One region of the Streptomyces sp. NPDC008238 genome, then DNA from elsewhere that is predicted to be linked to it. Evidence: riboswitches for the same ligand, from Rfam matches in the RefSeq annotation. Region 1 holds a riboswitch; the other holds the start of a gene.
The links. A riboswitch is a leader RNA that binds a small molecule or an ion and turns the genes downstream of it on or off. The one in region 1 is predicted to bind glycine.

Region 1 (10,921 bases):
ACGGTTCCGCGGCGGTGGCCCCCGGTGAGGTCGCCGCGGTCGTCGTGGAGACCGCCGAGGGCGGGGCGTACGTGTCGGCCAGGCTCTGACCGCCCCGGGGGCCGGGCGCGGCCCCGGCCCCCGGCTCCCGCTCGGGCGGGGGGACTTCGAGGGTCGTTGGGCCTGTCGTGGTGAGGGCGGTCCGATCACTTCCGGGGCAGTGCGTGCGGGTTGAGCTGTTCCAGCATCCGCCGCAGGTCGGCGTGGACGCGTCCGCGCTCCTGCGCGGCGAAGGGCGCGAGCGCCTCCTCCTCGGCAGGGGCGATGGCCTGCTCGGCGCGGACCGCCAGTTCCTCGCCCGCCGGGGTGACGCTGATCTCGATGATGCGTCCGTGCGTCGCGTGCGCCCGCCGCTCGACCAGCCCGCGCTCGGCCAGGCCCTGCACCGCGGTGCCCATGGACTGCGCCGTGACCCCGCAGTGGCGCGCCAGTTCCGCGCCCGACATGGGCCCGCTCACCGTGAGCCGCATCAAGGCGCTGAACTGCGCCTGGGTCAGCCGCAGCGGACGCAGCGCCTGCTCGATACGGATCGCGTACGCCTGCGAGATCTGCCAGATCAGATAGCCGATGTGGTCGCCGGGCTCCGCTACGGGCATGCCGTGCACCCTTCTGTTGTCTGTTAACTTATATAAGTCAGCTTACATTACTGGAGGGACTCTCCCTGGTGGACAACGTGATCATCACCGATGCGCACCCCCCGGCGGAACAGCCTCCTCCGCACCACCGTCACCGGGCGCGGCACGTCCCGGGAGCGCAGACCGACGCACCGCCCGCACGGCCGGGACGGACCGGCGCGAAGGCCGTCATCACCCCGGTGATCTCGGTGCTCATCGTCGGGCTCTCCTTCGTCAGCGTCTTCCTCGCCGCCTTCCACACCCCCACCGCGCACCGGCTGCCGGTGGCGGTCGTCGCCTCGGACCACTCGGCGGCCCTGTTCGACGTACGCCTCCAGCGCATCGCGCCCGAGGCCTTCCAGGTCGACCGCTACCCCGACGTGGCCTCCGCCCGGCACGCCGTGGAGCACCGCGAGGCCTACGCGGCCTACCTCTCCAAGGGCGGCACGTCCAAGGTCGTCTACGCCGGCGCGAACGGCCCCGCGGTGTCCTCCCTGGTCACCACCCTGGCGTCGGTCCCGCACGGCGAGGACCACAAGATCCCGGTGGCAGACATCCTGCCGCTGTCGTCCGGCGACAGCAGAGGGCTGTCGGTCTTCTACGCCTCCTTCGGGCTCATCCTGGCCGGTTTCCTCTTCGGCCAGCTGACCTACCAGGTCGCGCCACGGCTCTCCTTCAACCAGCGCGTCCTGAGCATCGCCCTCTTCGCCGTCGTCGGTGGACTGGCCACCACCCTGATCGCCTGCACGGCCTTCGGCGCGATACCCGGGCCCTTCTTCGGGATCTTCGGCGTCGTGACCCTCATGGCCGGCGCGGTCGCCGCCGCGACCGTCGCGCTCATCCGCGTGTTCGGCCCGGTGGGCGTGCCCCTCGGCTCCATCTTCATGCTCATCATCGGGAACGCCACCAGCGGCGGCGTCCTCCCGCCGTCCTTCCTGCCCGGCTGGCTGCAGCCACTGGCCTCCGTCATGCCGGCCGGGGTCGGCGTCCGCGCCATGGACGGCCTGTCCTACTTCCACCACGACGGCCTGACCCGCGGGATCGTCATCCTCTGCTGCTGGATCGTGGCGTGCGTGGGCACCATGTTCCTGCTCGACCGCATCGCGGCGACCTCGGGGATCGTGCACGCGGCCACCCGCTGAGCCGAGCCGGAGCGGCTGCTCCCCGGGGCGTACCCGGCCCGCCTCCCCGCGGACGACGACCGGCCCCGCCGCCCCGGGCAGGCTGGGGCCCATGGCGACGACCACCAGCCCCACCGCCCCGGGGCGGACGCACGACCGCCCCGGCACCGCCGACCGCCTGTGCCGGGCCACCGGTGCCCTGCTGATCCTCTCGGGGCTGTTCCACCTCGCCGTCCTCGCGGTGGACGGCGGCCCCTGGGAGGGCCCGGTGTCCTGGCGCAAGCCGGTGACCTTCGGGCTCTCCTTCGGCCTGACCCTCCTCGCGGTCGCCTGGGTCACCTCGTACCTCGACGTCGGCGCGCGCCTGCGCGCGCTGCTGCTCACCGTGTTCGCCGCCGACTGCGTCGTCGAGGTCGCCGGCATCACCCTGCAGGCGTGGCGGCACGTGCCGTCGCACCTCGACATGGAGACCGGCTTCGACACCGCGGTCTCCATGACGCTCGCCGCCGGCGGCGCCGTCCTGGTGGCCGTCCTGTCGGTCTTCGCCGCCGCGTCCTTCCGGCGCCGCCCCGGCGGGCCCACCGGGATGCCCCTCGCCCTGCGCGCCGGCTTCGTGATCCTGCTCGTCGGACTGCTCTCCGGCGCGGCCATGATCGCCCGCGGCGTCCACCTCACCCGCACCGGCCACCAGGCCGCCGCGTACGCCTCGACGGCCCCCCTCAAGCCCCTCCACGGCGTCAGCCTCCACGCCGTCCTCGTCCTCCCCGCCCTGGCCTGGCTGCTGTCCCGCACCCGCCTGTCCGCCCGGGCGAAGATCCGCCTCCTGCGCGCCGCCACCGCCTGCTACGCCCTCGCGGTCGCGGCGACGGCGGTGTGGGCGGCGGCCACGTACCGCTGAGGCGGGGTCCGGCTCCGGCGGCGCCTGGCATCATGCGGGGCATGGGCAGGCAGGACAGCGACGAGGCGTACGTACTCGACCTGTGCGACGAGGTGTTGGCCGAGCGCGGGAGGCGACAGCACCGTTTCGACTGGCTGGTGGGCGATCCGAGCCCGTCGGGACGCAGAGCACGCCTGCCGGTCGACTCCTACTGGCCGGGCTACGGCCTGGTGGTGGAGTACCGGGAGATCCAGCACGACCAGCCGGTCGCCTTCTTCGACAAGCCCGACCGCCTCACGGTCAGTGGCGTCCACCGGGGTGTTCAGCGCGCCCTGTACGACGAGCGACGCGAGGCGCTGATCCCGGAGAACGGCCTGGACCTGCTGGTCATCTGCCCGGGGGACCTGGCGGCCGACGCCAGGGGACGATTGCGCCGGTTCCGCGAGACCGACCTCGCCGCGCTGCGCGGACTCCTCGCCACGGCCGAGCACCGCGTGACCACCGACGAGGACCGTGTGGTCGCGGCCTTCCGCCGTTGGCTGCGCTCCGAAGGGTGGACACCGGTGCTGCCGACCGACGAGTACGCCGACATCGAGGCCGTGCGGGACGGCGGGCGGATCGTGGGGGAGGCGAAGGGCCGCACCGAGGACCCGGGCATCGACGCGGACGTCGCGTACGGGCAGCTCCTGCGGAGGATGACCGACGCGTCGGCAACCACGCGCTACGCACTGGTCGTTCCCAGCTCCGGCCTCGCTGCCGCCCGACGTGTGCCCGCAGCCGTGCGCCACGCGCTCAGGATCGACGTGTACGAGGTCGGCGACGACAACGTGGTACGGCCGGTCGGCGACTGACCTCCCCCGTGGCAGGGCTCAGGGAACCCCGGGGACGGGAGGTCGCGGCGGGTACGGCGGGGCCCCGGCCGCCCGGAGGTCCGGGGCGGCCGGGGCCCGCGGCGTCAGCACTCGATGACGTTGACCGCGAGCCCGCCCCGCGCGGTCTCCTTGTACTTGACCTTCATGTCGGCCCCGGTCTCCTTCATGGTCTTGATGACCTTGTCGAGGGAGACGTGGTGCCGCCCGTCCCCGCGCATCGCCATGCGGGCGGCGGTGACGGCCTTGACCGCGGCCATGCCGTTGCGCTCGATGCAGGGGATCTGGACGAGCCCGCCGACGGGGTCGCAGGTGAGGCCCAGGTTGTGCTCCATGCCGATCTCCGCGGCGTTCTCCACCTTCTCCGGGCCGCCGCCGAGGACCTCGGCGAGCCCGCCCGCGGCCATGGAGCAGGCGGAGCCGACCTCCCCCTGGCAGCCGACCTCGGCGCCCGAGATGGAGGCGTTCTCCTTGAAGAGCATGCCGATCGCGCCCGCCGCGAGCAGGAAGCGGACGACGCCGTCCTCCTTCTCCGCCTCCGTCGACTGCCCGGCCACGAAGTTGACGTAGTAGTGCAGCACGGCCGGGATGATGCCGGCGGCACCGTTGGTCGGGGCGGTGACGACGCGGCCGCCCGCGGCGTTCTCCTCGTTGACGGCCATGGCGTACAGCGTGACCCACTCCATGGCGTGCGCCGCCGTGTTGCCCTCGGCGCGCAGCTGGCGGGCGGTGGCCGAGGCGCGGCGGCGGACCTTGAGGCCGCCGGGGAGGATGCCCTCGCGGGTCAGCCCGGCCTTGACGCAGTCCTGCATGACGCGCCAGATCTCCAGCAGGCCCGCGCGGATCTCCGCCTCGGTGCGCCACGCCTTCTCGTTCTCCAGCATCAGCCCGGAGATCGACAGCCCGGTCTCCCGGGTGAGCCGCAGCAGCTCGTCGCCGGTGCGGAAGGGGTACCTCAGCACGGTGTCGTCGAGCTTGATGCGGTCCTCGCCGACCGCGTCCTCGTCGACGACGAAGCCGCCGCCCACCGAGTAGTAGGTCTTCTCCAGCACGGGCGCGCCGGTCTCGTCGTACGCGGCGAGCGTCATGCCGTTGGCGTGGTACGGCAGCGAGCGGCGCCGGTGCAGCACCAGGTCGTCGTCGGCGGAGAACGGGATCTCGTGGGCGCCGAGCAGGTTGATGCGGCGGCTGTGGCGGATCTGCTCGACCCGCTGGTCGGCGGTGTCCACGTCGACCGTGCGGGGGGAGTGCCCCTCCAGGCCCAGCAGCACCGCCTTGGGGGTGCCGTGGCCGTGGCCGGTCGCGCCGAGCGAGCCGAACAGCTCGGCGCGCACGGAGGCGACGCCCGCCAGCATGCCGTCGTTCTTCAGCCGCTGGACGAACATCCGCGCGGCGCGCATCGGGCCCACGGTGTGGGAGCTGGAGGGGCCTATGCCGATCGAGAAGAGGTCGAAGACGGAGATGGCCACGGTGCGATGACTCCTCGGGTTCGCGGACCCCGTTGTCCGCGGGCGGCCGGCGGGTTCGCCGCCGGGTGGTACGTGGGCGCGGCGTGGGTGCGCCGCCTGTGTTCCAGTGTGCGGGACCGTCCTCACGGAGCGGCCCCGCACACCGGGTGACACTCGCTACTTCAGGCCGGGGTACAGCGGGTGCTTGCCGGCCAGGGCGGTGACCCGGGCGCCGAGCGCCTTGGCGGTCTCCGCGTCGAAGCCCGGCTTGAGGGCCTCGGCGATGACGTCGGCGACCTCGCGGAAGTCCTCCGTGCCGAAGCCGCGGGTGGCCAGCGCCGGGGTGCCGATGCGCAGGCCGGAGGTGACCATCGGCGGGCGCGGGTCGTTCGGGACCGCGTTGCGGTTGACCGTGATCCCGATCTCGTGCAGCCGGTCCTCGGCCTGCTGGCCGTCGAGCTCGCTGTCGCGCAGGTCGACCAGGACCAGGTGGACGTCGGTGCCGCCGGACAGCACCGAGACGCCGGCCGCCGCGATGTCGTCCCGGGTCAGCCGCTCCGCGAGGATCCGCGCGCCCTCCAGGGTGCGGACCTGGCGGTCCTTGAACTCCTCGCTCGCCGCGATCTTGAAGGCGACCGCCTTCGCCGCGATGACGTGCTCCAGCGGGCCGCCCTGCTGGCCGGGGAAGACCGCCGAGTTGATCTTCTTGGCGAGCTCCGCCTTGCACAGGATGACGCCGCCGCGCGGGCCGCCCAGCGTCTTGTGCGTGGTCGTGGTGACGACGTCCGCGTACGGCACGGGGGAGGGGTGCAGGCCCGCCGCCACCAGACCGGCGAAGTGCGCCATGTCGACCATCAGGTAGGCGCCGACCTCGTCGGCGATCCGGCGGAAGGCCGCGAAGTCCAGCTGCCGCGGGTACGCCGACCAGCCGGCGATGATCAGCTTCGGCCGGGACTCCTTGGCCAGGCGCTCGACCTCGGCCATGTCGACCTGACCGGTCTCCTGGTCCACGTGGTAGGCGACCACGTCGTACAGCTTGCCGGAGAAGTTGATCTTCATGCCGTGGGTCAGGTGCCCGCCGTGGGCGAGGTTCAGACCCAGGATCGTGTCGCCGGGGTTCAGCAGCGCGAACATCGCGGCCGCGTTGGCCTGCGCGCCCGAGTGCGGCTGGACGTTGGCGTGCTCGGCGCCGAAGAGCGCCTTGATCCGGTCGATCGCGAGCTGCTCGACGACGTCGACGTGCTCGCAACCGCCGTAGTAGCGGCGGCCGGGGTACCCCTCGGCGTACTTGTTGGTCAGCACCGAGCCCTGGGCCTGGAGCACCGCGACCGGAGCGAAGTTCTCCGAGGCGATCATCTCGAGGGTGGACTGCTGACGGTGGAGTTCGGCGTCGACGGCGGCGGCGACGTCGGGGTCGAGCTCGTGCAGTGAGCTGTTGAGAAGCGACATCAGGGGGTCATCCGTCCGGAGGTCGGAGTGGACAGGGCGGAGCTGCCGGGAGGTCCCGAGCGGTCAGTTGCCGGTGAAGGCGGTGTACTCGTCCGCGGAGAGCAGGTCGCCCGGCTCCTCGGTGACCTTCACCTTGAACAGCCAGCCGCCCTCGAAGGCCGCCGAGTTCACCAGCGAGGGGTCGTTGACGACGTCCTCGTTGACCTCGGTGACCTCACCGGAGACCGGGGCGTACAGGTCGCTGACCGACTTGGTCGACTCCAGCTCACCGCAGGTCTCGCCCGCGGCGACCGTGTCACCGACCGCCGGGAGCTGGACGTAGACGACATCGCCGAGGGCGTTCGCCGCGTGCTCGGTGATGCCCACCGACGACACGCCGTCCGCGTCGGCGGCCGAGACCCACTCGTGCTCCTTGCTGTACCGCAGCTGCTGGGGGTTGCTCATGGCGTGAATTCTCCTGGATGACGGTATGTGCTGGTGAACGGCTGTCTTGACAGGTGGGACGGGTGTGCCGGATGAGACCGGGGACTCAGCGCTGCCGCTTGTAGAACGGCAGGGCCACCACCTCGTACGGCTCATGCGTACCGCGGATGTCCACGCCCACACCGGAGGTACCCGGCGCGGCGTGCGCGGCGTCCACGTACGCGATGGCGATCGGCTTGCCCAGGGTCGGGGAGGGGGCGCCGGAGGTGACCTCGCCGACCACCTCGCCGCCCGCCACCACCGGGTAGCCCGCCCGGGGTACCCGGCGGCCCTCGGCGACCAAACCGACCAGCTTGCGCGGCGGCGTGGCCTCGGCCTTGGCGGCGGCCGCGGCCAGCGCCTCGCGGCCCACGAAGTCACCTGGCTTGTCGAACTTCACGACCCGGCCGAGCCCGGCGTCGAACGGGGTGAGCGCGGTGGTCAGCTCGTGCCCGTACAGCGGCATGCCCGCCTCCAGGCGCAGCGTGTCGCGGCAGGACAGGCCGCACGGCACCAGGCCGGCGTCCGCGCCCGCCTCGGTCAGCGCCTGCCACAGCTTCTCCGCGTCGGCCGGGGCGACGAAGAGCTCGAAGCCGTCCTCGCCGGTGTAGCCCGTGCGGGCGATCAGCGCGGGGACGCCGGCCACGGTGCCGGGCAGGCCCGCGTAGTACTTCAGCCCGTCGAGGTCGGCGTCGGTGACCGACTTCAGGATGGCGGGGGAGTTCGGCCCCTGGACGGCGATCAGCGCGTAGGCGTCCCGGTCGTCGCGGACCGCGGCGTCGAAGCCGGCGGCGCGCTCGGTCACCGCGTCGAGGACGACCTGGGCGTTGGAGGCGTTGGCGACGACCATGTACTCCTCGTCGCCGAGGCGGTAGACGATCAGGTCGTCGAGGATGCCGCCGTCGGGCGCGCAGATCATCGTGTAGCGGGCACGGCCCACGGCCAGCGCCGAGATGTGGCCCACCAGCGCGTGGTCCAGGGCCTCGCCCGCACCCGGACCGGTGACCGTGATCTCACCCATGTGGGACAGGTCGAAGAGACCGGCCCGGGTCCGTACGGCGGTGTGCTCGTCGCGCTCGCTGGCGTACCGCAGCGGCATGTCCCAGCCCGCGAAGTCGGTCATGGTGGCGCCGAGGGCGCGGTGCAGCGCGTCCAGTGCGGTACGGCGGGATTCACTCATCGGGCGGGCTCCCAAGGCAAGGAAGAGACAGGTAGGGCGATGACGGGGCAGGTCCTCCCCATCTGTCATCGGAACCTGAGAGGTTCACCTGGACCCTCCGTGCGGAGGAGTCCCGGCTTGCACCTTGGGTGGGGCGGCACCCCCGTGGCCGGGAGGGCTCGCCCGCTTTTCAGATGTGCCTCGAACGCGCGGTATCTGTGCCTGAGAGATTCAAGGGAGGACTTGCTCCTTCGGCGTCCCGCCCGCCACAGCGGTGCGGAAACTCTCCCGCGCGGCCTCGAACGGCCTATATGCGATTGAGGCCGCCATCATTGCACGGGCGCCCGCCGTTGTCGCGATCGCGTCCCGGATGTCCCGGTCCGGTCCCGATCCGGTAGTAACGCCGCCGTTCCTCTGGGTAGGCAAAGACACAGGATTTACCATCTTGAACGTCGGACCCGGAGGGCGAACTGTGCGGTGGCAGAGTGCGTATGCGACGGCCGGGGGTCCGGCCGTGTCCCGGCCGGTACCGGCGCGGGCCGGGGAAGCGCGTCGCGGGGGACGTGCCGTACGGCCGCGGCGGCTGATCGATCTGCGACGGGGGCGCCGGCCCGTACGCACCCTGCGCTACCCGCCGGGGGACGTCCTGCTCGTCTCCGGCCTGCCGGGCGGCGGCAAGAGCACCCTCATGCGGCGCGCGACCGGCGGCGCCCGCCTGATCGACTCACAGGACGTCAGGGAACGCTGGCAGGCCCGGGTTCCGCGGCTGCTGCCGTACGCCCTCTACCGTCCCCTGGTGCGGATCGCTCACTACGCCGGGCTGTGGCGGGCGCTGCGCTCGGGCGACAGCGTCGTGCTCCACGACTGCGGAACCCTGCGCTGGGTGCGCGCCTGGGTCTCCCGTGAGGCCCGGCGCCGGGGAAGGGGCATGCACCTGGTGCTGCTGGACGTCCCCGTCCGGACCGCGCTGGACGGCCAGCGCGAACGCGGCCGCCGGGTGTCGGCGTACGCCATGGCCCGGCACCGTGCCGCCTCCCGCCGCCTGCTGACGGAGGCGGAGGCGGGCCGGCTGCCGGGGGCGTGCGCCTCGGTGGTGCTGCTGGACCGCGAAGCGGCCCGGGAGCTCGAGGCCATCGACTTCGACGGCTGAGCGGCCGGGCCGCGACGCGTGAGGGGCGGTACCGCTGAACGATCAACCAATCTGCGGATCCACCTGGGCCTGGGGCGCGATCTCCGCCTCGGGCGACAGCTGCTGCCCCTGGTCGTTCAGGGGGAGCGGCAGCGGGAGCGGAAGCGGCAGCGGCAGTGCGCCGGTGAGCAGCTTCGGCACCGCCAGCAGCAGGGCCTGCAGGTCGGCGACGACGGCGGCGACACCGGCCGTCACACCCGCGAGGTCCTTGGCGACCACCTTGGCCAGCAGGTCCGTGACGTCCTGGACCAGCTTGGTGAGCGCGTTCTTGACGTCGGTGACGGCGTCCGCGGCGCCCTGATCGCCGGGACCGCCGACCTGGTCGATGGTGCTCGGGTCACCCGGCAGGCCGGGGTCCCCTGGCTCCAGGCCCGGTTGTGGCGCGCCCGGATCCATGGCCGCCGGGTCGGTGAAGCCGGGAGAAACCGCACCCGCCTGGTCGAGGACCGAGGCCAGCTGCCCGCTCGCCTCCTCCAGACCCTTGCGGAGTTCCTCGAGCTTCGCCGAGTCCGGGCTTTCGACCTGGGCTTCCTGGGTGAGCTTGGCCCCGATGGACAGCGTGTCACCGAGCTTGGAGATCAGTTCGGCGTTGCCCGTGTCCGCCGCGCGAGCGGCGAGGTGCTCGACCTCGACGGCCGTGCTCCGGGTGGGGGCCTGGGCACTCGCGACACCGCCGGTGAGGCCCATCGTCAGCGAGGCGCACACGGCCGCCGCTATGAGGGTGGAGTTGATCCTGGTGATGCGCATGTCGAGATATCTCCCGGTTGAGGGTGTTCTCCTTGCTCGTCCTACCTTCGGAGCCGCTGTGACGCTTCGCAACCGGACGATCGCAATATGTGACCACGGCATGGGGCGGCCGATGTGACGGGCGCGTGATGCGGGGGTCGTCCGCGCCCGCCGCCGGATAGGGTTTCCACGGAGCGCACCACCACAGGAAATTGCGAGGCGAAACGCAGTGAACATCCCGGGGCAGCGGATACCGGACGGCTTCGCCCCGCCTGGCCACGGCGCCGGCGGCTGGCCCGCCAACGAACTCGAGGAAGTGCTCTCCGCGGCACTCGGCGATCCGGGTGCCACGGCCCGCGTCCTGGAGGTGCTCGGACGCTCGCAGTTGTGGATCCCGCTGCCGAACGGCGGCAGTCCCGAGAGCACCGACCTCGACCTGCCGACCCTCGAACTCGACGGCGGCGTCTACGTCCCCGTCTTCAGCTCCGAGCAGCAGTTCCTCGCCGCCGGTACCGGCATGAGCTTCGCCGTCGCCCCCGCCCGTGAGTTCGCCCGGGGGCTGCCCCCGCAGATCGGGATCGCCGTGAACCCCGGAGGCGCGGTGGGCATCCCGCTGCCGCCCGCCGCGGTGATGGAGCTGTGCCGCACCGACCGCGAGCCCGGTACCCCCACCGGCGCCCGGGTCCGGCTGTGGGAACCCTCGCCGGACGAGGAGCCGGTCGACTTCCTGGCCGTAGCCGCGGGCGAGTTCGCCGTGACCCCGGTCGTGCTCTCCGCCCGCCGCGCGCTGGCCAGCGTCGAGGGCGACCCCGCCACCCTCTTCGTCGGCGTCGAACTCGACCGCTGGCAGGAGGAGGACCGGGCCGCCGCCATGGCCGCCCTCGGGCGCGCGCTCGGCGCCGTACCGCTGCCCTGGCAGGTCAGTCTGGTGCTGCTGGACGTCGCACAGGACCCCATCGGCGACTGGA
Region 2 (10,921 bases), on a different contig from region 1:
TCCTCGGCATCCGCATCTTCTCCAACGCCGCGGCGATCCGCCGCCATGTCTTCCGGGCGTGACAGCACGATGAGCGACGAGAACGACCAGACCCCGGAGCGACCGGACGCGCCGCGCCCCGGCGCTCCGGGAGGGCCCGGGGAGCCGCGCAGGCCGGCGGAGCGCGGCGGACCCGAGCGGCCCGCGGAACCCTTCCGGCCGCAACGCCCTCAGCGTCCGGAGCCGCCCGTGGCACGTCCGGAGCTGCCCGGCGCCGCCCCGATGCCGCCCGCCGAGCCGGCGCCGGAGCGGCCCTCCGCGCCGGTCCGGCAGCAACAGCCGAGGGAACTCGAGGCGTCGGCGCCCACCGCGACCGGCCGGCAGCGGCTCAAGGCCGGGCTGTGGCCGCCGCGGGTGTCCCGGGCCCAGCTGATCGTCGCCCTGCTGCTGTTCGTGCTCGGCCTCGGCCTGGCCATCCAGGTCCGCTCGACCAGTGACACCAGCGCCTTGCGCGGTGCCCGCCAGGAGGACCTGGTGCGCATCCTGGACGAGCTGGACAACCGCTCGCAGCGGCTGGGCGACGAACGCCGGCGCCTGGAGGAGCAGCGCACGGAGCTGGAGAACAGCTCCGACCAGGCCGAGGAGGCCCGCAAGCAGACCGAGCAGAAGGCCGAGCAGCTCGGGGTGCTGGCCGGCACGGTCGCCGTCGAGGGTCCCGGGATCACCCTGACCATCGAGGACCCCGAGGACGCGGTCGAGGCCGACATGCTGCTCGACGCGCTCCAGGAGCTGCGCGCCGCGGGCGCGGAGGCGATCCAGATCAACGACGTGCGGGTCGTGGCCGACACCTACTTCACCCAGGGTTCGGGCGGCGGTGTCCAGATCGACGGGCACAAGGTGAACGCGCCCTACCGCTTCAAGGTCATCGGCAATCCACAGGATCTTGAACCCGCCCTGAACATCCCGGGCGGCGTGGTACAGACTTTGGAGAAGGAGCAGGCCACAGCGGACGTGACGCGATCGGAGAAGATCGTTGTCGACGCCTTGCGGCCGTCGGAGCAGCCTGACTACGCTCAGTCGTCGAGCCGGTGATGCGGGGGCGAGTGGGGTATGCGGGGGAGAGCAGGAGAATGCGGGGGGTCGCCGCACCGTTGGGGTGGTGCGTGAGAGAAACTGTGTGTTCGTCGTGACTGAGGGTTCGTCCTGCCCCACGGGCGGGTCTGTGTCGTTCAAGGGGAATCGCCCGTGAAGTTGTTCGGTAAGTGGTTCGGCAAGAGTTCGCGTCCGGCCGGTGACAGCCCCACGGCGCGTCACCGCGCGCCGCGGCACGCGCAGGGGGAGGGACCGGGCGAGGAGCGCCCGCTGTTCCGTGACGAGACCGCTGCTCCGGGCGGTGACATTTCGGGCGGTCCTGGTGCGGTTTCTGTTGACCCTGCGGCTGCGGGGCGCATAGGTTTCCAGCAACCATCAGCCTCTAGCACGGGTGGAGGGTCCTTGCCGGTCTGTACGCGGTGCGGGTTCCAGAACGCGGAAGCGAGCCGCTTCTGCTCCAACTGCGGCGCGCCGCTGCGTGCCGGAGTGCCGTCCGAGCGTGCCTCCGAGACCACGTCCACGATCTCCATCTCGGGGATCGAGGCGTACGAGGCCGAGGCGACGGGACAGACCACGCTGCCGGCGCTGTCCCCGGAGGCCCAGGCCGCCGTCGACGCGCTGCCCCCGGGCTCCGCGCTGCTGGTGGTGCGCCGGGGTCCCAACTCGGGGAGCCGCTTCCTCCTGGACGGTGAGCTCACCACGGCGGGCCGTCACCCGGAGAGCGACATCTTCCTGGACGACGTCACCGTCTCTCGGCGTCACGTGGAGTTCCGGCGCCAGCAGGACGGTTCCTTCACGGTCGCCGACGTCGGCAGCCTCAACGGCACCTACGTCAACCGCGAGCGGATCGACTCGGTGACCCTGTCCAGTGGCGACGAGGTACAGATCGGCAAGTACCGACTGGTCTTCTACGCGAGCCAGTGGGGCGCCTGACCCCCGCGAGGGAAGGTTCATGCTTCGTACACCGTCGGGCGGTGCCGGCAACGGCACCGCCACCGCGGACGACCGGCTGCTGAGCATCGGAGCGGTGCTCAACGAGTTGCGGGAGGAGTTCCCCGAGGTCACCATCTCCAAGATCCGCTTCCTGGAGGCGGAGGGGCTGGTGGAGCCGCAGCGCACCCCGTCGGGGTACCGGAAGTTCACCGTCCGGGACGTGGAACGGCTCGGGCACGTCCTGCGCATGCAGCGCGACCACTATCTTCCGCTCAAAGTGATCCGCGAGCACCTCGACGCCCTCGACCGGGGAGAGCCGCTGCCGCTGCCCGCCCCGGCCTCCGGTGAGGCCCGGGAGCTGATCGAGGTCGGTCCGGTCGAGCGGGAGGCACCCGCGGCGCTGCGCATCGGCCGGGAGGAGCTGCTGGCCGCCACGGGCGCCGAAGCGGGCGAACTCGCCCAGTGGGAGGCGTACGGGCTGGTGGAGACCGGTCCTGACGGCGACTACGACGCCGAAACGGTGAACATCGCCAAGATCGTGGCCGATCTTGGCCGTTTCGGGCTCGAACCGCGCCATCTGCGCGCGGTGAAGGCCGCCGCCGATCGTGAGGCCGGCCTGGTGGAGCAGGTGGTGGCGCCGCTGCGCAGGCACCGCAATCCGCAGACCAGGACGCACGCGGAGGCCACCGCGCGGGAGCTGGCGGCGCTGTCGGTACGGCTGCACGCGGCGCTGGTGCAGTCCGCGCTCAGGGTGCGGCTCTTCTGAGCCGACGTGGCCAGGACACGCCCGGTCGGCGACCGGCCGGGCCCGTCCCGACTACCCAAACCGGCCGGGCACGGCCTAGGGTTGCTGTGTGAACGAGCTCGACGTCGTGGGTGTCCGGGTCGAAATGCCCTCCAACCAGCCGATTGTGCTCCTGCGGGAAGTGGGAGGCGACCGCTACCTGCCCATCTGGATCGGGCCGGGGGAGGCCACCGCCATCGCCTTCGCGCAACAGGGCATGACGCCCGCGCGGCCGCTGACCCATGATCTGTTCAAGGACGTGCTCGAGGCCGTCGGCCAGACGCTGACCGAGGTCCGGATCACCGACCTGCGCGACGGCGTCTTCTACGCCGAGCTGGTGTTCGCCAGCGGCGTGGAGGTGAGCGCGCGTCCCTCGGATGCCATAGCGCTCGCGTTGCGCACCGGAACCCCGATCTACGGGAGCGACGGTGTGCTGGACGACGCCGGCATCGCCATTCCCGACGAGCAGGAGGACGAGGTTGAGAAGTTCCGCGAGTTCCTCGACCAGATCTCGCCCGAGGACTTCGGCACCAGCAGCCAGTGAGGCCCGCCCTGGCCATTCGTGCAGCCTTACCCCCGGTATGGACACGGGAAACCACCTCTGGGGTTGATATCACTCGGCGTGCCGAGCGTGGCGATCGTTGACGCACCCGGAGTGACTGCCTACCGTCGAGAAGGAAAGTCCCGATGGCACGTGCGCGTGCCCTGAGGGGTGCGAAGGGACGGGAGGTCGGCGTGAGAAGCACCGGCGACGGTACGGCCTTCGGCGGCCCGTATCCGATGCGCGGGGCCTTGGCCCGCAACGCCGCGACGCCCCCCGGAGGGGGTTCGGGCGACACCTCGGGGCAACCGCCGGAGGGGGCCGGCGAGACGGTCGGCTACCGCGGGCCCACGGCCTGTGCGGCGACCGGCATCACCTACCGACAGCTGGACTACTGGGCGCGGACCGGGCTCGTGGAGCCCAGCATCCGGCCCGCGTACGGCTCGGGGACGCAGCGGCTGTACAGCTTCCGGGACGTCGTGGTCCTCAAGATCGTCAAGCGGCTGCTCGACACGGGCGTGTCCCTCCAGAACATCCGCACGGCCGCGCAGCACCTGCGGTCCAGCGCGCCCGCGGAACTCACCCGGATGACGCTGATGAGCGACGGCGCGACGGTGTACGAGTGCACCTCCCCGGACGAGGTCGTCGACCTCCTCAAGGGCGGTCAGGGGATCTTCGGGATCGCCGTGGGCGTGGTGTGGCGGGACGTCGAGGCCGCCCTGTCCCAACTGCACTCCGAGCGGGTCGACACCGGGGAGACCCTGGTCGGCCACAACCCGGGTGACGAGCTGGCCCGGCGCCGCAACCGCGCGGGCTGACCGGCCGGAACCGGCCGCGCCCACCCGTCCGCCGTACACGTGTACGGCGGATGTCGGACCTGTGGTGCACCATCGGTGACTGTGAGAAGCGCGCCGGTCATCCTCCATCTGGACATGGACGCGTTCTTCGCCGCCGTCGAGCAGGCCGCGAAGCCGAGTCTGCGGGGGAAGCCGGTCATCGTGGGGGGCGTAGGGCCGCGCGGGGTGGTGGCGACCGCGTCGTACGAGGCCCGTGTGTACGGGGTGCACTCGGCGATGGCGATGGCGCGCGCCCGGCGGCTGTGCCCGAATGCGGCCTACCTCATGCCGCGCTTCGCCGTCTACCGGCAGATCAGCGACGTCGTCATGGAACTGCTGTCGCGGCTGTCGCCGCTGGTCGAGCCGCTCAGCCTGGACGAGGCCTTCGTCGACCTGGAGGCGGGCGGCATCGCGGACGACCCGCGCGCGGTGGGGGAGCGGCTGCGGGCGGACATCAAGGCGGCGACAGGGCTCACGGGCTCGGTGGGGCTCGCGGGCTCCAAGTTGCTGGCCAAGATCGCCTCGGAGCAGGCCAAGCCGGACGGGCTGGTCGTCATCGAGCCCGGCACCGAGCGGGAACTGCTCGCCCCCATGCAGGTGCGCACGCTCCCCGGCGTGGGTCCCGCGACCGCCGAGCACCTGCGGCGCGCGGGCATCGTCACGGTCGGCGAGGTGGTGGAGGCGGGCGAGGCCGAGCTGGTCAGGCTGCTCGGCAAGGCGCACGGCGCCCATGTGCACGGGATGGCCCTGGGCGTCGACGAGCGCCCCGTGGTCGCCGACCGCGAGAGCAAGTCGGTCTCGGTCGAGGACACCTTCGACGTCGACCTCACCGATCGGGTGCGCGTCCGGCTGGAGGTGGACCGGCTGGCCGACCGCTGCGTGCGCCGGCTGCGCTCCGCGGGCCGTTCGGGCCGCACGGTGGTGCTGAAGGTGCGGCGGTACGACTTCACGACGCTGACCCGTTCGGAGACCCTGCGCGCCCCCACCGACGACCTGTCGGTGGTCCGGGAGACCGCGGCGAGGCTGCTGGAGGCCGTCGACATCACGGGCGGCGTCCGGTTGCTGGGGGTCGGCGTCGCGGGGCTCGCCGACTTCACGCAGGAGGACCTGTTCGCCCAGGCGGCGGAGCGGGAGGAGGAGGCGGCGGACGAGGAGGCGGGCCCGTCCGAGGGGGCGCCGGAGCGGCCCGCGGAGGAAGTCCGGGAGCCGGCGCCGGAGGAGCGGCGCTGGGTGCCGGGCCAGGACGTACGGCACCGCGAGTACGGCGCCGGGTGGGTGCAGGGCAGCGGGGTCGGCAGGGTCACCGTCCGCTTCGAGGAGCCGGGCTCGGTGGTGCCGGGGCGGGTGCGCACCTTCGCGGTGACGGACCCGGAGCTGGAACCGTCCGAGCCGCTCCCCCTGGTGTTACCGAGCCCGCGGGCGCTCCCGCGTCAGCTGTCGCCGGCCAGCGTGCCGAAGTCGCGGTCCGGCGGGGGCTCCGGCACCGGGCCGGACAGCGAGGGCCCGCTCATGCCGTAGTGGTGGTAGAGCTGGAGCTCCTGCTCGGGCGAGAGGTGCCTGCCCACTCCGAAGTCCGGGGCGTCCTTGATCAGCGCCTTGTCGAACGGCACGCGCAGCTCTTCCCCGGTGAACTCGCTCGGTTCCAGCGGCACGAACGCGTCGCGGCTGAACAGACCGGTGCGTACCGCGGCCCATTCGGGCTCCCCGGTGGCGTCGTCGAGGTACACCTCGTCGACCGTGCCGATCTTCATCCCGTTGCGGTCGAAGGCCCTGCGCCCGATGAGGCTGCGCGGATCGATACCGGTCTGCACGGTCCCTCCAACTGGTCGCGATTAATCCTATTTAGGCACGAAAGGTGGCGGCTGTCACATGACCCGTCACCGGACCGCGCTGGTACGCTGACAGCGGCTGCTGACCCCTTGCGGGAGAGTCCTGGCACGCGGGGAACCGCCCGCCGGGCGCCGAAGGAGCAAACCCTCCCCGGAATCTCTCAGGCATCCGTACCGCATGGGTGAGGTCACTCTGGAAAGCAGGAAAGGGCGGCACGCACCGTGCGCGGCCACTTCCTCACCGACGGTGAAAGCCGTCCCGGCACGTGCGGGACGGTGAAGCTCTCAGGTTCAGATGACAGAGGGGGAGGCCGTGTCGCGCCAGACCAGGAGGCCTCCGCAGATGACCGCCAACCGCATCCCACTCTCCGAGCTGGAGCGCGGCATCCCCTTCGAGCAGCGTCACGTCGGGCCCGACGCCGGTGCGCAGGCCAAGATGCTCGCGCAGGTCGGCTACGGCTCGCTGGACGAGCTGACCGCCGCCGCCGTCCCGGACACCATCAAGAGCGCCGAGGCGCTCGGTCTGTCCGGCGCCCGCACCGAGCCCGAGGTGCTCGCCGAGCTGCGCTCGCTCGCCGACCGCAACCAGGTGCTGCGGCCGATGATCGGCCTCGGCTACCACGGCACCTTCACCCCGCCGGTCATCCTGCGCAACGTCATGGAGAACCCCGCCTGGTACACGGCGTACACGCCCTACCAGCCGGAGATCTCGCAGGGCCGCCTGGAGGCCCTGCTGAACTTCCAGACGGTCGTCGCCGACCTCACCGGGCTGCCCACCTCGGGCGCCTCGCTGCTCGACGAGGGCACGGCCGCCGCCGAGGCGATGGCCCTGTCCCGCCGGGTCGGGAAGGTCAAGGACGGCGTCTTCCTGATCGACGCGGAAACCTTCCCGCAGACCGTCGCCGTGATCGAGACCCGCGCGGAGCCCACCGGCGTCGAGGTCGTCGTCGCCGACCTCGCCGGCGGCATCCCGGCGGAGATCGCCGAGCGCGGTGTCTTCGGCGTGCTGCTGCAGTACCCGGGTGCCTCCGGTGCCGTGCGCGACCTCAAGCCGGTCATAGAGCAGGCCCACGGGCTCGGCGCGATCGTCACCGTCGCCGCCGACCTGCTGGCCCTGACCGTGCTGACCTCACCCGGCGAGCTCGGCGCCGACATCGCCGTCGGCACCACCCAGCGCTTCGGCGTGCCCATGGGCTTCGGCGGCCCGCACGCTGGCTACATGGCCGTCCGTGACACGCACGCCCGCAGCCTGCCCGGCCGCCTGGTCGGCGTCTCCGTCGACGCCGACGGCGACCGGGCCTACCGCCTGGCGCTGCAGACCCGCGAGCAGCACATCCGCCGCGAGAAGGCCACCAGCAACATCTGCACCGCGCAGGTGCTGCTCGCCGTCATGGCCGGCATGTACGCGGTCTACCACGGCCCCGAGGGCCTGGCGCAGATCGCCCGCCGCACCCACCGCTACGCCGCGGTCCTCGCCGCCGGGCTGCGCGCCGGCGGCGTCGAGGTGACCACGGACGCCTTCTTCGACACCGTCACCGCGCGTGTGCCCGGCCGGGCCGCCGAGGTCGTGGCCGCCGCCCGCGACGCCGGGGTCAACCTGCGCCAGGCCGACGCCGACCTGGTCGGCATCGCCTGCGACGAGACCACCGGCCGTGCCGACCTCGCCGCCGTGTGGGGCGCCTTCGGCGTCAGCGGCGACGTCGAGGCCCTGGACGCGGCCACCGAGGACGCGCTGCCCGCGGGCCTTGAGCGCGAGGTGGACTACCTGACCCACCCGGTCTTCCACCAGCACCGCTCCGAGACCGCGATGCTGCGCTACCTGCGCCGCCTCGCCGACCGCGACTACGCGCTGGACCGCGGCATGATCCCGCTGGGCTCCTGCACCATGAAGCTCAACGCGACCACCGAGATGGAGCCGGTCACCTGGCCCGAGTTCGGCCAGCTGCACCCCTTCGCGCCCGCCGAGCAGGCCGAGGGGTACCTCACGCTCATCCACGAGCTGGAGGACCGCCTCGCCGAGGTCACCGGCTACGACAAGGTCAGCCTGCAGCCGAACGCCGGTTCCCAGGGCGAGCTGGCCGGCCTGCTGGCCGTCCGCGCCTACCACCGGGCCAACGGCGACACGCAGCGCACGGTCTGCCTCATCCCGTCCTCCGCGCACGGCACGAACGCCGCCAGCGCGGTGATGGCCGGCATGAAGGTCGTCGTCGTGAAGACCGCCGGCGACGGCGAGGTCGACGTCGAGGACCTGCGCGCCAAGATCGAGCAGTACCGCGACGAGCTCGCCGTGCTCATGGTCACCTACCCCTCCACGCACGGTGTCTTCGAGGAGCACATCGGCGACATCTGCGCCGCGGTGCACGACGCGGGCGGCCAGGTCTACGTGGACGGCGCCAACCTCAACGCCCTGGTGGGTCTGGCGAAGCCGGGCCACTTCGGCGGCGACGTGTCGCACCTGAACCTGCACAAGACCTTCTGCATCCCGCACGGCGGCGGTGGCCCCGGCGTCGGCCCGGTCGCGGTCCGCGCCCACCTCGCCCCGTACCTGCCCAACCACCCGCTCCAGCCGGCCGCGGGCCCGGAGACGGGCGTCGGCCCGATCTCGGCCGCGCCGTGGGGTTCGGCCGGCATCCTGCCCATCTCCTGGGCGTACGTGCGCCTCATGGGCGGCGAGGGCCTCAAGCGCGCCACCCAGGTGGCGGTGCTCAGCGCGAACTACATCGCCAAGCGCCTGGAGCCGCACTTCCCGGTGCTCTACACCGGCCCGGGCGGGCTCGTCGCGCACGAGTGCATCATCGACCTGCGTCCGCTGACCAAGGAGACGGGCGTGACGGTCGACGACGTCGCCAAGCGCCTGATCGACTACGGCTTCCACGCGCCGACGATGTCGTTCCCGGTGGCTGGGACGCTGATGATCGAGCCGACGGAGAGCGAGAACCTCGCGGAGCTGGACCGCTTCTGCGACACGATGATCGCGATCCGCGGCGAGATCGAGCGGGTCGGCTCGGGGGAGTGGCCCAAGGAGGACAACCCGCTGCGCAACGCCCCGCACACGGCGGCGGCCCTGGGCGGCGACTGGGAGCACCCGTACTCCCGTGAGGAGGCGGTCTTCCCCGCCGGTGTGTCGGCCGCGGACAAGTACTGGCCGCCGGTCCGCCGCATCGACGGCGCCTTCGGCGACCGCAACCTTGTCTGCTCCTGCCCGCCGCTGGACGAGTACGACGCGTAAGGGCGCTTGACACCGCTCAAGGGTCGGCCCCGCTGTTCCAGCGGGGTCGGCCCTTTGTCGTTCCCGGCCCGGTCAGGCCGCCGTGACGATGTGCCCGCTGCCGAGCGGACGGTGCGGGGCGATGATCCGCCCGTCGGGGAGGAGCTCACCGGTGTCCTCGAAGAGGAGGACGCCGTTGCACAGCAGGCTCCAGCCCTGCTCGGGGTGGCTGGCCGTGATGTGGGCGGCCTCGCGGTCGGGGCTGCCGGCGGACGGGCACTGCGGCTGGTGCGGGCACATGGACGACGTCTTTCGCTGCGAGTGGTGTGAAGTACGGCTGCCTTGGGTAGGAACCTCAGTCATGCCGCTCCCCCGTTCAGTCGGTCGGTCCCAGTGTTGCTCTACTGAGGGATTTCCGCAGGGATTTCGCGTGAGCTGTCCTCGTTAGTTGGGGACGCATTCACTCTCGCGGGCGGTTGCCCGGACAAAGCAACGCCTCCGTGACCGGACGGTCACGGAGGCGTGCGAGGTCGCCCCAGCCGCGAGCCTCAGGCGGTGGTGCCGAGCAGGGGTGGCGGAGCCAGCCGCAGGGTCAGCACCGGCACCAGGTCCGAGAGCCGGTGCATGCGGTGCGCGGCGATCCCCGGCGGCGCCGGCGCCAGCGGGATCAGCAGGTCGGAGTGGGCCGGCTGGGCCGAGCCCGCGTCGGCCGAGAGGTCTCCGTGCAGCCACAGCGTCAGCATGTAGAGCCCCGGTACCGAGAGCAGGTGCGGCTGGTAGGGGGTGGTGAGCGCGTCGGCCTGGCGCAACGCGCGCTCGGTCGAGGCGAGGTACGGGCCCTCGCAGAAGTGCGAGAACGCCCAGCCGTCCGGGGTGTCGACGGTCTCGCCCGCGGCGGCCACCTTCTCGCCCGCGCGGATGTGGAAGCGCCAGCCGGTCAGCCGCGCCCGGGGCAGTCCTCCCGGTTCGGTGATCACGGGGTCGAGGACGTGCAGGGGGAGAGGGTGCTCGGCGACCAGTGGCCCCGTGGCGTTGCGCAGCGAGGGGGTGCGGGCCTCGCGGACGGCGGTGGGGGAACTCAGAGCGGCGAGAACGCTCCGCAGGGCGGGAGCGGGGGCTGGGGCTACCTGCAGCGGCATGGTGGGCGGCCTCTCATGAGGAGACACGGGGGGTGTTCGGCGGGGTGCGGACAGCGCTGTCAGCGGTGGAGCTGATGGAACTGCGGCGGCAGGCCGGGACAGCCCGGATCCCCGGGGCGCGTGGGGGCGGCGACGTAAGGAATCAGCGTGGGCATGCGGATCCCTTCCCGTGGCCGGAAGCGTCGCGGGCGCGCGGCGGGTCGCGGAAGCTCTGCCTGTGAACGAAGGATATACGAGTAGTGTTCGCGCAGTGTTTCATCTAGCCGTCAGTGATATTACGGGCAAGGCGGTTCCCGGTCACCCTGGACAGGTAATAGCTCCCCGATTGCACCGTCGCCGACGCCGTGAACTGCGCTTTCCGCGTTACTGCGGATGGCTGAATCTCGTCGGTGTTTTTCACGAGAGGGCCGCCGTCGGCATGTGAATTCCGTACATGCCCCCGGAATGTGCCGCGAGACGGTGCTCGTGGCCAGCTTAGCGGTTCGGGGGCGGCGCCGGGGGCCTTATCGATCTCAGGGCTGGGCATGATGTGATCACGGCCCACTCGAGGAAGGACCTCCGATGGGGGAAAAGGTCGCGG

Region 2: linked by a shared signal. The riboswitch ahead of gcvP (aminomethyl-transferring glycine dehydrogenase) and the one ahead of gcvT (glycine cleavage system aminomethyltransferase GcvT) in region 1 are both predicted to bind glycine.

The regions. Positions count from the first base shown of each region.
Region 1 covers NZ_JBIBGK010000014.1:2,380-13,300, forward strand. Annotated here, with positions in the region: gene ACFZAU_RS25380 (hypothetical protein) at 1-89, shown strand, start outside; gene ACFZAU_RS25385 (MarR family winged helix-turn-helix transcriptional regulator) at 186-635, opposite strand; gene ACFZAU_RS25390 (ABC transporter permease) at 704-1,795, shown strand; gene ACFZAU_RS25395 (hypothetical protein) at 1,887-2,672, shown strand; gene ACFZAU_RS25400 (hypothetical protein) at 2,714-3,502, shown strand; gene ACFZAU_RS25405 (L-serine ammonia-lyase) at 3,607-4,989, opposite strand; gene glyA (serine hydroxymethyltransferase) at 5,146-6,417, opposite strand; gene gcvH (glycine cleavage system protein GcvH) at 6,481-6,861, opposite strand; gene gcvT (glycine cleavage system aminomethyltransferase GcvT) at 6,947-8,059, opposite strand; glycine riboswitch at 8,239-8,339, opposite strand; gene ACFZAU_RS25425 (AAA family ATPase) at 8,511-9,188, shown strand; gene ACFZAU_RS25430 (hypothetical protein) at 9,231-9,974, opposite strand; gene ACFZAU_RS25435 (enhanced serine sensitivity protein SseB) at 10,183-10,921, shown strand, end outside.
Region 2 covers NZ_JBIBGK010000008.1:271,852-282,772, reverse strand. Annotated here, with positions in the region: gene ACFZAU_RS19990 (small basic family protein) at 1-62, shown strand, start outside; gene ACFZAU_RS19985 (DUF881 domain-containing protein) at 262-1,071, shown strand; gene ACFZAU_RS19980 (FHA domain-containing protein) at 1,183-2,004, shown strand; gene ftsR (transcriptional regulator FtsR) at 2,024-2,770, shown strand; gene ACFZAU_RS19970 (bifunctional nuclease family protein) at 2,859-3,332, shown strand; gene ACFZAU_RS19965 (MerR family transcriptional regulator) at 3,524-4,147, shown strand; gene ACFZAU_RS19960 (DNA polymerase IV) at 4,229-5,683, shown strand; gene ACFZAU_RS19955 (PRC-barrel domain-containing protein) at 5,596-5,976, opposite strand; glycine riboswitch at 6,078-6,181, shown strand; glycine riboswitch at 6,184-6,300, shown strand; gene gcvP (aminomethyl-transferring glycine dehydrogenase) at 6,338-9,223, shown strand; gene ACFZAU_RS19945 (DUF5999 family protein) at 9,296-9,502, opposite strand; gene ACFZAU_RS19940 (hypothetical protein) at 9,751-10,341, opposite strand; gene ACFZAU_RS19935 (glutamate-cysteine ligase family protein) at 10,903-10,921, shown strand, end outside.